Regions from separate parts of the Burkholderia sp. Ac-20345 genome, predicted to be linked through region 1. Evidence: predicted binding sites of a transcription regulator. Region 1 holds the regulator's gene; the other holds the start of a gene.
What was found. Region 1 encodes HrcA, which represses chaperone genes, less so after heat shock. Its sites were predicted from a motif close to TTAGCACTCNNNNNNNNNGAGTGCTAA; they were not measured.
Positions count from the first base shown of each region.

Region 2: a site for HrcA is predicted at 3,777-3,803, ahead of rpoH (RNA polymerase sigma factor RpoH). Genes of this name have one in related genera too.

Region 1 is NZ_JAAGPO010000061.1:3,234-9,877, reverse strand. It holds gene dnaK (molecular chaperone DnaK) at 1-37, opposite strand, end outside; gene G3O06_RS22070 (thioredoxin family protein) at 186-611, opposite strand; gene grpE (nucleotide exchange factor GrpE) at 622-1,167, opposite strand; gene G3O06_RS22060 (hypothetical protein) at 1,523-1,684, shown strand; gene G3O06_RS22055 (RNA-binding S4 domain-containing protein) at 1,656-2,063, opposite strand; gene hemH (ferrochelatase) at 2,148-3,212, opposite strand; gene hrcA (heat-inducible transcriptional repressor HrcA) at 3,360-4,382, opposite strand; gene G3O06_RS22040 (NAD kinase) at 4,513-5,415, shown strand; gene recN (DNA repair protein RecN) at 5,435-6,644, shown strand, end outside.
Region 2 is NZ_JAAGPO010000183.1:1,475-8,118, forward strand. It holds gene cydB (cytochrome d ubiquinol oxidase subunit II) at 1-506, opposite strand, end outside; gene G3O06_RS37790 (cytochrome ubiquinol oxidase subunit I) at 538-2,118, opposite strand; gene cydP (cytochrome oxidase putative small subunit CydP) at 2,108-2,392, opposite strand; gene G3O06_RS37800 (hypothetical protein) at 2,559-2,756, shown strand; gene rpoH (RNA polymerase sigma factor RpoH) at 2,778-3,713, opposite strand; gene G3O06_RS37810 (acyloxyacyl hydrolase) at 4,075-4,644, shown strand; gene G3O06_RS37815 (nuclear transport factor 2 family protein) at 4,690-5,073, shown strand; gene leuA (2-isopropylmalate synthase) at 5,217-6,644, opposite strand, start outside.

The DNA.
Region 1 (6,644 bases):
TCGTGGTGCCGAGGTCAATACCGATGATCTTTCCCATTTTTTCCTAATCTCCAGAAATGCTTGTTTGCTGCGCAAAACCCCGCGTTTTGGGGCGGTTTCGCGCGCCAGAATTCAACTCTGTTCCCGAAATGCGTCCGTCCGGTCCGTTTTCAAGACCCGACGAGCGATGCGGATATTAAATTTTTTCAATCGCCGCCGGCTAGCGGATCGCCGCCCGGCGGATCGCCGCCCGCCGCGGCGATTTTCGCGCGTGCCGCCGACACCGCTGCCTGGAACTGCGCGAGGCCATGCCAGCCCGTCGCGCGGCCGAGCCGCTTGCCGCGGTGGAAGAAGAACCACGTCGGCACGCCGTGCAGCCCGAAGCGGCGCCCCAGCTGGTGGTGTTCGTACACGTTGCAATGGAACCACTTCAGGTCCAGCGCGCGGATCGCGTCGGGCTGCGCGAGCATCGCCTTCTTCGCGATCTCGCAGTTGAAGCAGTCGACGCCCCAGAAGAACACCACCGCGAGTGCGTCGCCCGCGCCGTCGATCGCCGCGTCGAACGTGCCGGCGTCCAGCGCCTGCATGTCGAACGCGTCAAACGCGGCCGGATCGACGCCGGCAGGCACCATTGCGACGGCCTTACTTCGGCTGCGCGACGGTGACGAGCGCCGGACGCAGCACGCGGTCGGCGATCGTGTAGCCCTTTTGCAGCACTGCAACGACGGTGTTCGGCTCCTGATCGGCCGGTACCATCGAAATCGCCTGGTGCTGATGCGGATCGAATTTCTCGCCGACCGGGTTCAGCGCGACGACGCGGCCCTTCTCGAGCGCGCTCGTCAGCTGGCGCAGCGTCAGTTCGACGCCTTCGCGCACCTTCGTGATGTCGCCGGACGTATCGCTGACGGCCGCTTCCAGGCTGTCCAGCACGGGCAGCAGGTGCTCCGCGAAGCTCTCGATCGCGAACTTGTGCGCCTTCGAGACGTCGTCCTGCGCGCGACGGCGGACGTTCTCGGTCTCGGCCTTCGCCCGCAGGAAGCTCTCCTGCAGCTCGGCGACCTTGGCTTGAGCCTCCGCGAGCGCCGCGTCGGCTGCTTCGGCGGCGGGAGCGGCGCCTTGCGCCGCCTGCTTCTCGCTGCCGATGTCTTCGGCCGATTGGGTAGCCGGGTTCTCTTGCGTGTTTTCCATGTCGCTGAAAGTCGATTAGAGGTTGAAGCCAAATCGGCAACCGCCGGACCGTATACCCGGCAGCACCGCACATTGCTGGTGCAAATAAGGGTGAAAACTACGATTTCAAGAGGGTTATTCGCCGGCATTCTCCAATGCCGCGAAACAACCGCGCTTCACGCCGGGGCATCGCCCGCATAGTCCGCCAGTTCGGGCGAAACGGGCTGTAACAACGCTTACCTGGCAAGTACTAGCTTGGCACAGGCCCGCTGCACTACACTCCACTCAAGCGTCGGAAAAGCGTGTTTACCCCTAGCTGACCGTCGCCTGACATCCACCTGGCGCCACTTTCACCCGTCTTCTCGAGGGGAGTACCGTGAAACTGACCTTTGCGATATCGGTGGTCGCGCTGGTACTCATTGCCGGCACCACCACCATCTGCCTGTCGGGAGCCGTCACCGACCGCACGACCGAATACGGGAGCGCGCGGGCGACGTTCGACCAGATGTTCAGCTCCCACCAGAAAATCTGTCGATGATGCGCCGGTCGCGCTTCGTCGGCCGGCCGTGCAATTCAGCCGCCGGCTCGCGATACGTGCGGCGCCGCTCCAGTTCGGCGAGCCGCGCGGCCCGCCCCGCTTCCGTTTCCGCGTAAAGCGTCTGCGCGACGCTCGCCGGCCCGCGCACGTCGCACACGCCGAGCACGGCAATGTGCCAGACGATGCCGTCGATCGCAATCTCGACCTCGTCTCCCACACGCACTTCCTTCGCCGGCTTGACCGCCGCGCCGCCGATCTTCACGTGCCCCTTGTCGACCGCATCGGTCGCGAGCGAGCGCGTCTTGAAAAACCGGGCCGCCCACAGCCATTTGTCGATGCGCAGCTTCGCGCCCGGTTCGGTCGAAATCTTGAAATTCATCGCAGCCTCCGCCGGGCCGCCCCAAGGAGGCTGACCGCCCCCTCGGGGGGCAGTGAACGAAGTGAGCGTGGGGATCGTTTCATCTCAACTCACCGTTTCGGGCTGCGCGGCCCTGACCGGCCAGCCCTGCAGATTCTCGGCGACGATCTCGCCGAGCGCGCCGATCCACGCGGGCGCGCCGTTCAGGCAAGGAATGCGGTGGAACGCCTTGCCGCCGCCGGCGAGGAACTCGTCGCGCACTTCCATGCCGATCTCCTCGATCGTCTCCAGGCAGTCGGCCGTGAAACCGGGACAGAACACGTCGGCCCGCCGCACGCCGGCCTCGCCGAACTCGCGCAGCGTCGGCGCGGTGTAAGGCTGCAGCCATTCGGCCTTGCCGAAGCGCGACTGGAAGGTGACGCGGCACTCGGTCGTCGACAGCCCGAGCGCGGCCATCAGCAGCGCGCCCGTCTGCTGGCACTGATCGTGATAGGGGTCGCCAAGGTCGAGCGTGCGCTTCGGCACGCCGTGAAAGCTCAGCACGAGCTTGTCGCCGGACGCAAAGTCGGGCCGGCCGTGCTGCGCCCAGTACTGGCGCACCTGCTCGGCCAGCGCGTGGATATAGGCCGGATGGTCGGCGTAATGCCGCACCGTGCGTACTTCCGGCTGGTTGCGCATGCGTGCGAGCGCGTCGAAGGCGGCGTCGAAGGCGGTGGCCGTGGTCGACGCCGAGTATTGGGGATACATCGGCATCAGCAGCACGCGCTCGACGCCCGCGCGCTTGAACTGCGCGAGCGCGTGCGAAATGTTCGGGCTGCCGTAGCGCATCGCGTAGTCGACCATCACGTGATAGCCGTTCGACGTGAGCAGATGCCGCACGCTGTCGGTCTGGCGCTCCGTGTACACGCGCAGCGGCGAGCCCTCGGGCATCCAGACCGCAGCGTATTTCTTCGCGGACGCGCGGCCGCGCAGCGGCAGGATCAGCGTGCGCAGCAGCACCTGCCAGACAGCCTGCGGAATCTCGACGACCCGCGGATCCGACAGGAATTCGGCCAGGTAGCGCCGCACCGCGCGCGGCGTAGGGGCGTCGGGCGTGCCGAGATTGATCAGCAGCACGCCGATGCGATGGGCAGCCGCGATGCTCGAAGGCGGCTCAAGATCGAAACGCATGGGCAATTACGTGCTCGGGGCACGGGACCGGACGGCTCTCAATTATAGCGGGCCGCTTCGCGCCGGTCGGCTGGCCGTTCGGCCGACTGCCGGCATGCGCGGTGCCGCGGCACGATGACGGGGCGGGATCGGGCTGGCGATCGCAGGCTACTGCTGGCTCAGCGTGAGCGACAGCAGGCGCGCGGTGATGTCGACGATCGGTATCACGCGGTTGTACGCCATGCGGGTCGGGCCGATCACGCCGAGCGTGCCGACGATCTGCCCGTTCACCTCGTAAGGCGCGGTGACGACGCTCATTTCCTCGATCGGCACGAGCGTCGATTCACCGCCGATGAAGATCTGCACGCCCTGGGCGTGGCTCGACACGTCGAGCAGTTGCAGGAGGCCCGTCTTTTGGTCGAATACGTCGAACAGCTTGCGCAGCCGAGCCATGTCGGAGGAAAGATCCGCCACCTCGAGCAGGTTGCGCTCGCCGGAAATCAGCACGGTGTCCTCGGTGTCGGGCACCTCGGTACTGGCCGTCACCGCCAGATGCATCAGCGCGGTCATGTCGCCGCGCAACTGGTCGATCTCGTCGCGCAGGCGGCGGCGTACCTCGTCGAACGACAGCCCGGCGAAATGCGCGTTGATGTAATTGGACGCCTCGGTCAGCTGCGACGGCGAGTAGTCGCGCGGCGTCGCGAGCATCCGGTTCTGCACGTCGCCCTCGGGCGTGACGATGATCAGCAGGATGCGCTTGTCCGACAGGCGCATGAACTCGATCTGCTTGAACACGTGGCTGCGGCGCGGCGTGAGCACGACACCCGCGAACTGCGACAGGTTCGACAGCACGCTTGCGGCGGCCGCCACGACCCGCTGCTGCGGCTCGCCGGCCTGCAGCGTGTTCTGCACCTGCCGCGCGACGGCTTCGGCGTCGATCGGTGCCTCGACCGTCAGCATCGTGTCGACGAACAGCCGGTAGCCCCGCGGTGTCGGCACGCGGCCGGCCGACGTGTGCGGGCTCGACACGAGGCCGAGCTCCTCCAGGTCGGACATCACGTTGCGGATCGTCGCCGGGCTCAGCTCAAGCCCGGAGTAACGGGACAACGTGCGCGATCCGACTGGCTGACCGTCGGCGATATACCGTTCGATCAGGGTTTTCAGGAGGGTTCGTGCGCGAGGATCTAGCATGGTGGAAAATTTTAGCGCAACCGCGCGACCGCGGCGAGTGGCGCGGCCACCGATGCGCGGCCCGGCCCGATCCGGCCCCGTCTCCGCACAGCCGGTTCTTTTCGTCAACGAGCTATGGTGTAATGCCGGCATGAAAACCGGTAATCAGTTCAACACTGTCGCGCTCGTCGGCCGGAGCAACACGCCCAACATCGCCGAGCCGCTCGCCACGCTGGCCGCCTGCATCGCCAAGCGCGGCTTCGAGGTCGTCTTCGAAGCCGAGACCGCGCGCGAGATCGGCATCACCGGCTACCCGGCGCTGACCCCGGCCGAAATCGGGGCGCGCGCCGACGTGGCGGTCGTGCTGGGCGGCGACGGCACGATGCTCGGCATCGGCCGTCAGCTCGCGCCGTACAAGACACCGCTGATCGGGATCAACCACGGGCGGCTCGGCTTCATCACCGATATCGCGGCGGCCGACATGCAGGCGCTCGTCCCGGTGATCCTGTCGGGCAAGTTCGAGCGCGAGGAGCGCGCGCTGCTCGAAGCCCGGATCATGCGCGACGGCGAACCGATCTACCACGCGATCGCCTTCAACGACGTCGTCGTGAACCGCAGCGGCTTCTCCGGGATGGTCGAGCTGCGCGCATCGGTCGACGGCCGGTACATGTACAACCAGCGTTCGGACGGCCTGATCGTCGCCACGCCGACCGGCTCGACCGCTTACGCGCTGTCGTCGGCCGGCCCGATCCTCCATCCGCAGCTGGCGGGCATCGTGCTCGTGCCGATCGCGCCGCACGCGCTGTCGAACCGGCCGATCGTGCTGCCCGACGATTCGAAAATCGCGATCCAGATCGTCGGCGGGCGCGACGTCAACGTGAACTTCGACATGCAGTCGTTCACCGCGCTCGAGCTGAACGACACGATCGAGGTGCGCCGCTCGAAGCACACGGTGCCGTTCCTGCACCCGATCGGCTACAGCTACTACGCGACGCTGCGCAAGAAGCTGCACTGGAACGAACACGCCTCGAACGAAGACGACAAGGCGTCCTGACGCCGCTCCGCCCGACACCATGCTCCGCCACCTCTCGATCCGCGACTTCGTCATCGTCGCCGCGCTCGATCTCGAATTCGACAGCGGCTTTTCCGTCTTTTCCGGCGAAACCGGCGCCGGGAAATCGATCCTGATCGACGCCCTCGCCCTCGCCCTCGGCGAACGTTCCGACGCGAGCGTCGTGCGCACTGGCTGCGGCCGCGCCGACATCACCGCCGAATTCACGCCGCACGACCGCGTCGCGCGCTGGCTCGACGAACACGCGTTCGACACCGAGGACACCGTGATGCTGCGCCGCGTGATCGATGTGAGCGGCCGGTCGCGCGCGTTCATCAACGGCACCAGCGCGACGCTCGCGCAACTGCGCGAGCTCGGCGAAATGCTCGTCGACATCCACGGCCAGCATGCGCACCAGCTGCTGATGCGGCCCGACGCGCAGCGCGAGCTGTTCGATACGCACGCGGGGCTCGTCGCCGATGCGGCGAACGTCGCGCGCGCATGGCGCGTGTGGCGCGACGCGACGCAGGCGATCGAGGTGGCAAAAGCGCACGAGCGCGAGTTGCAGCTCGAACGCGAAAAGCTCGCCTGGCAGCTCGCCGAGCTCGACAAGCTCGCGCCACAGCCCGGCGAATGGGACGAAGTCAGCAACGAGCACAAGCGCCTGTCGCATTCCGCGAACCTGATCGAAGGCGTGCGCGGTGCGCTCAACGCGCTGTCCGAGTCCGACGACGCGATGCTCGCGCAACTCGGCGCGATCGTGTCGAAGCTGCGCAGCCTCGCCGACTACGACACCACGCTCGGCGATGCGCTCGCGTCGCTGGAGCCGGCCGAGATCCAGTTGCAGGAAGCCGTCTATTCGCTGTCGCACTATGCGCAGCGCGTCGATCTCGACCCCGAACGGCTCGCGCAGGTCGAAACACGCCTCGATGCGCTGCACTCGACAGCCCGCAAGTTCCGCTTGCCGCCCGACACGCTGCACGAAGAACACGCGGCACGCCGCGCGCAGCTCGCCGCGCTGGATGCGGCGGCCGATCTTGGCGCGCTCGAAGCGGTGCAGGCCAAGGCGCGGGAAGCCTATCTCGCCGACGCAAAACACCTGTCCAAGGCACGCACGCAGGCCGCCAGGACGCTCGGCACGGCCGTCACGACCGGCATGCAGGAACTGTCGATGGCGGGCGGGAGCTTCGAAGTCGCGCTCGTGCCGCTCGCCGATGGCGGCCCGCACGGGC
Region 2 (6,644 bases), on a different contig from region 1:
AGCGCGAACGGGTTCAGCAGCGCCCAGAAGCTGCCGTAGTAGGTCACGCGCAGGTCGCTGTCGAACTTGAACGGCACGCCTTGCAGCAGGTTGCCGAACGCGACGCCGAACACCAGCGCCGGCACGAAGCCGCCGACGAACAGGCCCCAGTCCCAGCCCGCGCGCCAGCGCGGGTCGGGCCGCTTGCTGCGGTAGTCGAAGCCCACCGGCCGGAAGAACAACGCGAACAGCACCAGCAGCATCGCGAAGTAGAAGCCGGAGAACGACGCCGCGTAGACGAGCGGCCAGGCCGCGAACATCGCGCCGCCGGCCGTGATCAGCCACACCTGGTTGCCTTCCCACGTCGCGCCGACGGTGTTGACGATGATGCGGCGTTCCTCGTCGGTCTTGCCGAGGAACGGCAGCAGCGCGGTCGCGCCCATGTCGAAGCCGTCGGTGACGGCGAAGCCGATCAACAGCACGCCGACGAGCAGCCACCAGATCAGCTTGAGAGTTGCATAGTCCATAGCGATTCCTTGTTCCGTTTCAGGTGCGTGCTCACGCCGGGGCGCGCTCGCTGGCGGCCGCGATTTCGTGGTGATAGCGGCCGGTATGCAGCGACGACGGGCCGAGGCGCGCGTACTTGAACATCAGCTTGATCTCGATGACGAACAGCGCGGTATAGAACAGGATGAAGCCCGCGAGACTCAGGTACAGGTCGCTCGGCTGCAGGCTCGACGCGGACAGGTGCGTCGGCAGCACGCCGGCGATCGTCCACGGCTGGCGGCCGAGCTCGGCGACGATCCAGCCGAATTCGATCGCGATCCACGGCAGCGGGATCGCCCACACCGCATAGCGGAGGAACCAGCGGCGGTTGTCCTGCAGCAGTTCGCGGCGTGCGCAGAACCAGAACGCGGCGATGAACGTCGCGACGAACAGGAAGCCGAGGGCCACCATGATCCGGAACGAGAAGAACACGGGCGCGACCGGCGGGATCGTCTTCTTCGCGGCGGCCTTGATCTGCTCGGGCGTCGCATCGACCACGTTCGGCGTGAACTGCTTGAGCATCAGCCCGTAGCCGAGATACTGCTTGTGCTGGTCGAACAGCGCGCGGGTTGCGTCGCTCGTGTCACCCTGCTTGATCTTCTGCAGCGCGCCGTACGCGACCATCCCGCTCTGGATGTGCTCCTCGCTGTGCTTCGCGAGCTCGCGCAGGCCGATCACCGGTTCGTCGATCGAGCGCGTCGCGATCAGGCCGAGCGCATACGGGATCTTGATCGCGTAGTCGGTGCGCTGTGCTTCCTGGTTCGGAATGCCGATCAGCGTGAACGATGCGGGTGCCGGCTGCGTTTCCCATTCGGATTCGATCGCGGCGAGCTTCATCTTCTGCACTTCGCCGGTCGTATAGCCCGATTCGTCGCCGAGCACGATCACGCACAGCGTCGCCGCGAGGCCGAAGCCGGCCGCGACCGCGAACGAGCGCAGCGCGAAGTCGACATCGCGCTTCTTCAGCAGGTACCACGACGACACGCCGAGTACGAACATCGCCGCCGACACGTAGCCGGCCGACACCGTGTGCACGAACTTCACCTGCGCGACGGGGTTGAACAGCACGTCGAACAGGCTCGTCATCTCCATGCGCATCGTCTGGTAGTTGAACTCCGCGCCGACCGGGTTGTTCATCCAGCCGTTCGCAACGAGGATCCACAGCGCGGAGAGGTTCGAACCCAGCGCGACGAGGAACGTGACCATCAGGTGCTTGACCTTCGACAGGCGGTTCCAGCCGAAGAAGAACAGGCCGACGAACGTCGATTCGAGGAAGAACGCCATCAGGCCTTCGACCGCGAGCGGCACGCCGAAGATGTCGCCGACATAGTGCGAGTAGTACGACCAGTTCGTGCCGAACTGGAATTCGAGCGTGATGCCGGTGGTCACGCCCATCGCAAAGTTGATCCCGAACAGCTTGCCCCAGAACTGGGTCATGTCCTTGTAGACCTGCTTGCCGGTCATCACGTAAACAGCTTCCATGATGACGAGCAGCCAGGACAGGCCGAGCGTCAGCGGCACGAACAGGAAGTGGTAGAGCGCCGTGATGCCGAACTGCAGACGCGACAGATCGACGACTTCGCTACTTATCATGGTGGTCTCCCTCGGTGGGTGCAGGCGCCGGTACCGAGAGCAGCTTCTCGGCGACGGCGGCAGGCGGCAACGACATGTGCTCGGCCTGCGGATGATTGAAGAATGCGTATTTGAGCGACATCAGGAGGATCAGCTTGACGATCAGCACCAGGGTGATGTCGCGGGCGAGGGTCGGGCCGCGTGCCCACGCGGCGATGCGCGCGCGCCAGCCGATCGTTCCGGCCGGCCGTGGGGGAGGCGGCGCAGGCTCTTTATTGATCGAGATCAAGGCGATTATCCTGAATCGATTTAGGTCTGATTTGGGGCGACTTTACGTCGGATATATGACGGCCGTGAAGCTGTTTTAATCCTTTTGCGCCTGACATGCCAATTTTAAAAGGACGGCTTTCCGATGCCGAGTGCTGCGCTGCGGCAGACCGTCGCGAAACACGAGCCGAAACTTGAGGCAGATCAAGGTTATGCGGAAGGGGCCCGGAAACTGCCTATTACCTGACGAATCAGGTCAATTAATCCGCACTGAAGCGCGTGAAGAAACGAGCGGGGAAACGATCGGAGAAGCGATCGAAGAAGCGAATGAAAAGCAGGGGAAAAGACAGGCGAAAAAAAACCGCTGCCGGTCGGGCAGCGGTTTTCGATGAGGCGCTCTAAATCGCAGCGATTTACGCGTATTCGGCGAGGGCGGTGCGCATCTTTTTCATCGCGCTCGCTTCGATCTGGCGGATGCGTTCCGCCGACACACCGAACTCGGCAGCGAGATCGTGCAGCGTCGAGCCGCCCGAGCCGTCGTCGTCGACGTGCAGCCAGCGCGCCTCGATGATGCGGCGGCTGCGCGCGTCGAGTGCGTCGAGTGCCTGCGCGATGCCGTCCGTCTGCAGCGTGTCGCGCTGACGCGCGGCGAGCACGGCGGTCGGTTCGTTGTGCGAGTCGGCCAGGTAGGCGATCGGCGCGTACGACTCCTCGCCGTCTTCGACCTGCCCTTCGAGCGCGATGTCGCCGCCCGACAGGCGCGTTTCCATTTCGGTCACGTCTTCGCGCTTGACGTTGAGTTCCTTCGCGAGGCCGTCGATTTCCTCGGGCGTCATCGCCTGCAGGCCCTTCTTGTGGCTGCGCAGGTTGAAGAACAGCTTGCGCTGCGCCTTCGTCGTCGCGACCTTCACCGTGCGCCAGTTGCGCAGGATGTACTCGTGGATCTCGGCCTTGATCCAGTGGATCGCGTACGACACGAGGCGCACGTTCTGGGCCGGATCGAAGCGCTTCACGGCCTTCATCAGGCCGATGTTGCCTTCCTGGATCAGGTCGCCGTGCGGCAGGCCGTAGCCGAGATAGTTGCGCGAGATCGACACGACGAGCCGCAGGTGCGACAGCACGAGGCGGCGTGCCGAGTCGAGGTTGTTGCCTTCGCGGAATTCGGTCGCGTACTGGCGTTCCTCTTCGACCGTCAGCAGCGGAATGCGATTGACGGCCTGGATATACGCGTCGATGTTGCCAAGCTGGCCCGGCAACATCGATTGAGCTGCGAGCGCCAGCGAGCCTGCCGATGCGGCCTTGGCCGGCGTCGGGCTCAGGGTGTTCGGGAGGGTCAGGGCATTGCTCACTAAAAAAACTCCTTTGGAATCAGGGACAAACCCCCGGTCTCGAATGAAATTCCGTGGGCCATCTTAGCACTCCCGTAATCCGAGTGCTAATTCCTTAGAGCAAGCGTGGGCATCGGAGTTCCCGCTTTTTCTATCGAGCCAGTGGAGTCGATAGTCTATTCTGCGACAGAGGGAGCGAAGCGAAGTTCCGTAAGCCGTTGTTTCTGATGGTAATCAGTAGACGATTTCAATTTTTGTCGTTTTGGAAGGAAGCCATTTCGCTTTGTGATGCCGATCCGAAAAGTCCTTTACCATACCATTCAGTTCGCTCGAGCCGGCCGAAGCGGCAGGCTCCATTCAACCCACAAAGTTGGAGTGTCAGATGAACAATAAGAAGAATCGCCGGCCTCGCAGCCGGCTTGCGCTGCACGCGATGCTGGCGGCGTCCCTTCTGGGCGGATCGGGTGCGGCATGCGCGGATCGGTGGGGGATTCAGGCGGGCGGCGGTTTTTCGGATCGCCACGGGGTCGACAAGGGCGATCTCGGCGTGGTGTGGGATCCGGGCTGGAACTGGTGGGAAATCGGCGGCTGGCACTTTGCGTTCGTGGTCGAAGGGCACGCCGGCTACTGGCACACGGGCGGCAACGTCCACAGCAGCATCGGCGAATTCGGCGTGACGCCGATGTTCCGCTTCATCAAGAGCGCCGGGGAGATCCGCCCGTTCATCGAGGCCGGCGGCGGCATCCGGCTGCTGACGCACCCGACGATTTCGGATCGCTTCTCGATGGGGACTGCGTTCCAGTTCGCGCCGACGGCGGGAGTGGGCGTGCAGTTCGGCCAACGGCAACAGTATCAGGTCGGCTACCGTTTTGAACATGTGTCTAACGCGGGTATCAAAGAGCCGAATCCTGGTATAAATTTCCACCAGTTCTACTTGCAGTACAACTTCTGATCCGCATGCCCGCGCACGGCGTGCGCGTTGCCGAGGAGTCAGGCGATGGCGAAGGTGGTCGATGCGATCCGCGCGCTCGAGCGCGATCGGTTCCGGGCGATGGTGGACGGGGACGGCGAGGCGCTCGACGCGCTTTTGTCGGACAAGGTGTTCTTCGTGCACACCAACGGCAAACGCGAAACCAAGCAGCAGTTCATCGACGCCATCGTCGCCGGCCGCCGCCGCTATCGCCAGATCGAAATCCAGTCGCAGGACGTGCTGCCCGTCGGCGATGAGACCTGCATCGTCACCGGGCGCGCGTTGATCGAGATGGAAACGAACAACGGCGGCCTGGTCTTCCCGATTGCGTATACCTCCGTCCACACCCACGAACAGGGGCGCTGGAGCCTGTTCGCGTGGCAGGCGACGCGGTGCGCGACCGAGACATGAGCGCGCGTGGCGCTCCTTTTCACGTCCCGACCGAAGCGGCCTTCTGGGCCGCTTTTTGCTGCCTCGTGCGGCGCGGATCGCGCGGCGCACGGGCGGTCACGCCCCGCTCGCTGACGTTGGAACCCTGAAGCGGAACCTGGCGCTCAGGCCGCCGCGCGGCGATCCGCGCAGTGCCAGGCCGAGCGGTTGATCGCGCTGACGACCGCATCGAGCGCGGCGCTCGCCGCATCGGCGTGCAGGCCGACGCCGTGCCGCAGCGGTGCATCGCCGACCCGGCAGCCGACCGATACCGCGATCCGCCCGTCCGTGGTGCGCGCGTGTTCGCACGACGCGACGTCGATCGCCGCGCCGGCGGTGGCCGCGAACGCCGCGGCAAAGCGTCGCACCGCATCGTCGGGCGTCGTGTCCGCCGCCGGCGCCGCCGCGATCTCGCGGGTCTGCCAGCACGCGCCGCTGCCGTGACGCGCGGCCGGCCCGTCGGTGTCGAAGAATTCGCGCGCGAACAGCGCGCAGATCGCGTCGCCCGTCACTTCCTCGCCGGATGCGTCGGCAAGCGTCTGCACCGCATGGCTGAATTCGATCTGCACGCGGCGCGTCGGCGTGAAGCCCATCCCGCGCTCGAGCAGGAACGTGGCACCACCCTTGCCGGACTGGCTATTCACGCGGATCACGGCGTCGTAGCTGCGGCCGAGATCGGCCGGGTCGATGGGCAGGTACGGCACTTCCCAGGCCGCGTCGGGGCGCTGTTGCGCGAAGCCCTTGCGGATCGCGTCCTGGTGCGAGCCCGAGAAGGCGGTGAACACGAGGTCGCCTGCGTACGGATGGCGCGGATGCACGGGAATCTGGTTGCAGCGTTCGACGACGCGGCGCACGGCATCGATGTCGGAGAAATCGAGGCCCGGATCGATGCCTTGCGTGTAGAGATTCAGCGCAAGCGTGACGAGATCGACGTTGCCGGTGCGTTCGCCGTTGCCGAACAGGCAGCCTTCGATGCGGTCGGCGCCCGCGAGCAGCGCGAGTTCGGCTGCCGCGACCGCGGTGCCACGATCGTTGTGCGGATGCACGGACAGCACGATGCTGTCGCGATACGCGAGGTTGCGGTCCATCCACTCGATCTGGTCGGCGAACACGTTCGGGCCCGCGGCTTCGACGGTGGCCGGCAGGTTGACGATCATCTTGTGGTCGCGGGTCGGCCGCCAGGTCTGCGCGACCGCGTCGCAGATCTCGCGCGCGAACGTCAGCTCGGTCATGCTGAAGGTTTCCGGCGAGTACTGGAAGGTCCACTGCGTGTCGGGGCGCGCGGCGGCGTGTTCCTTGATGATGCGCGTGCCGTCGATCGCGAGCGCCTTCACGTCGGCCTTCGACATCCCGAACACGATGCGGCGGAACGACGGGCAGACCGCGTTGTACAGGTGCACGATCGCGCGCGGTACGCCTTCGAGCGCGTCGAACGTGCGGGCGATCAGGTCTTCGCGCGCCTGCACGAGCACTTCGATCGTCACGTCGTCGGGAATCCGCTTGTCGTCGATCAGCTTGCGGACGAAATCGAAGTCGGTTTGCGACGCCGACGG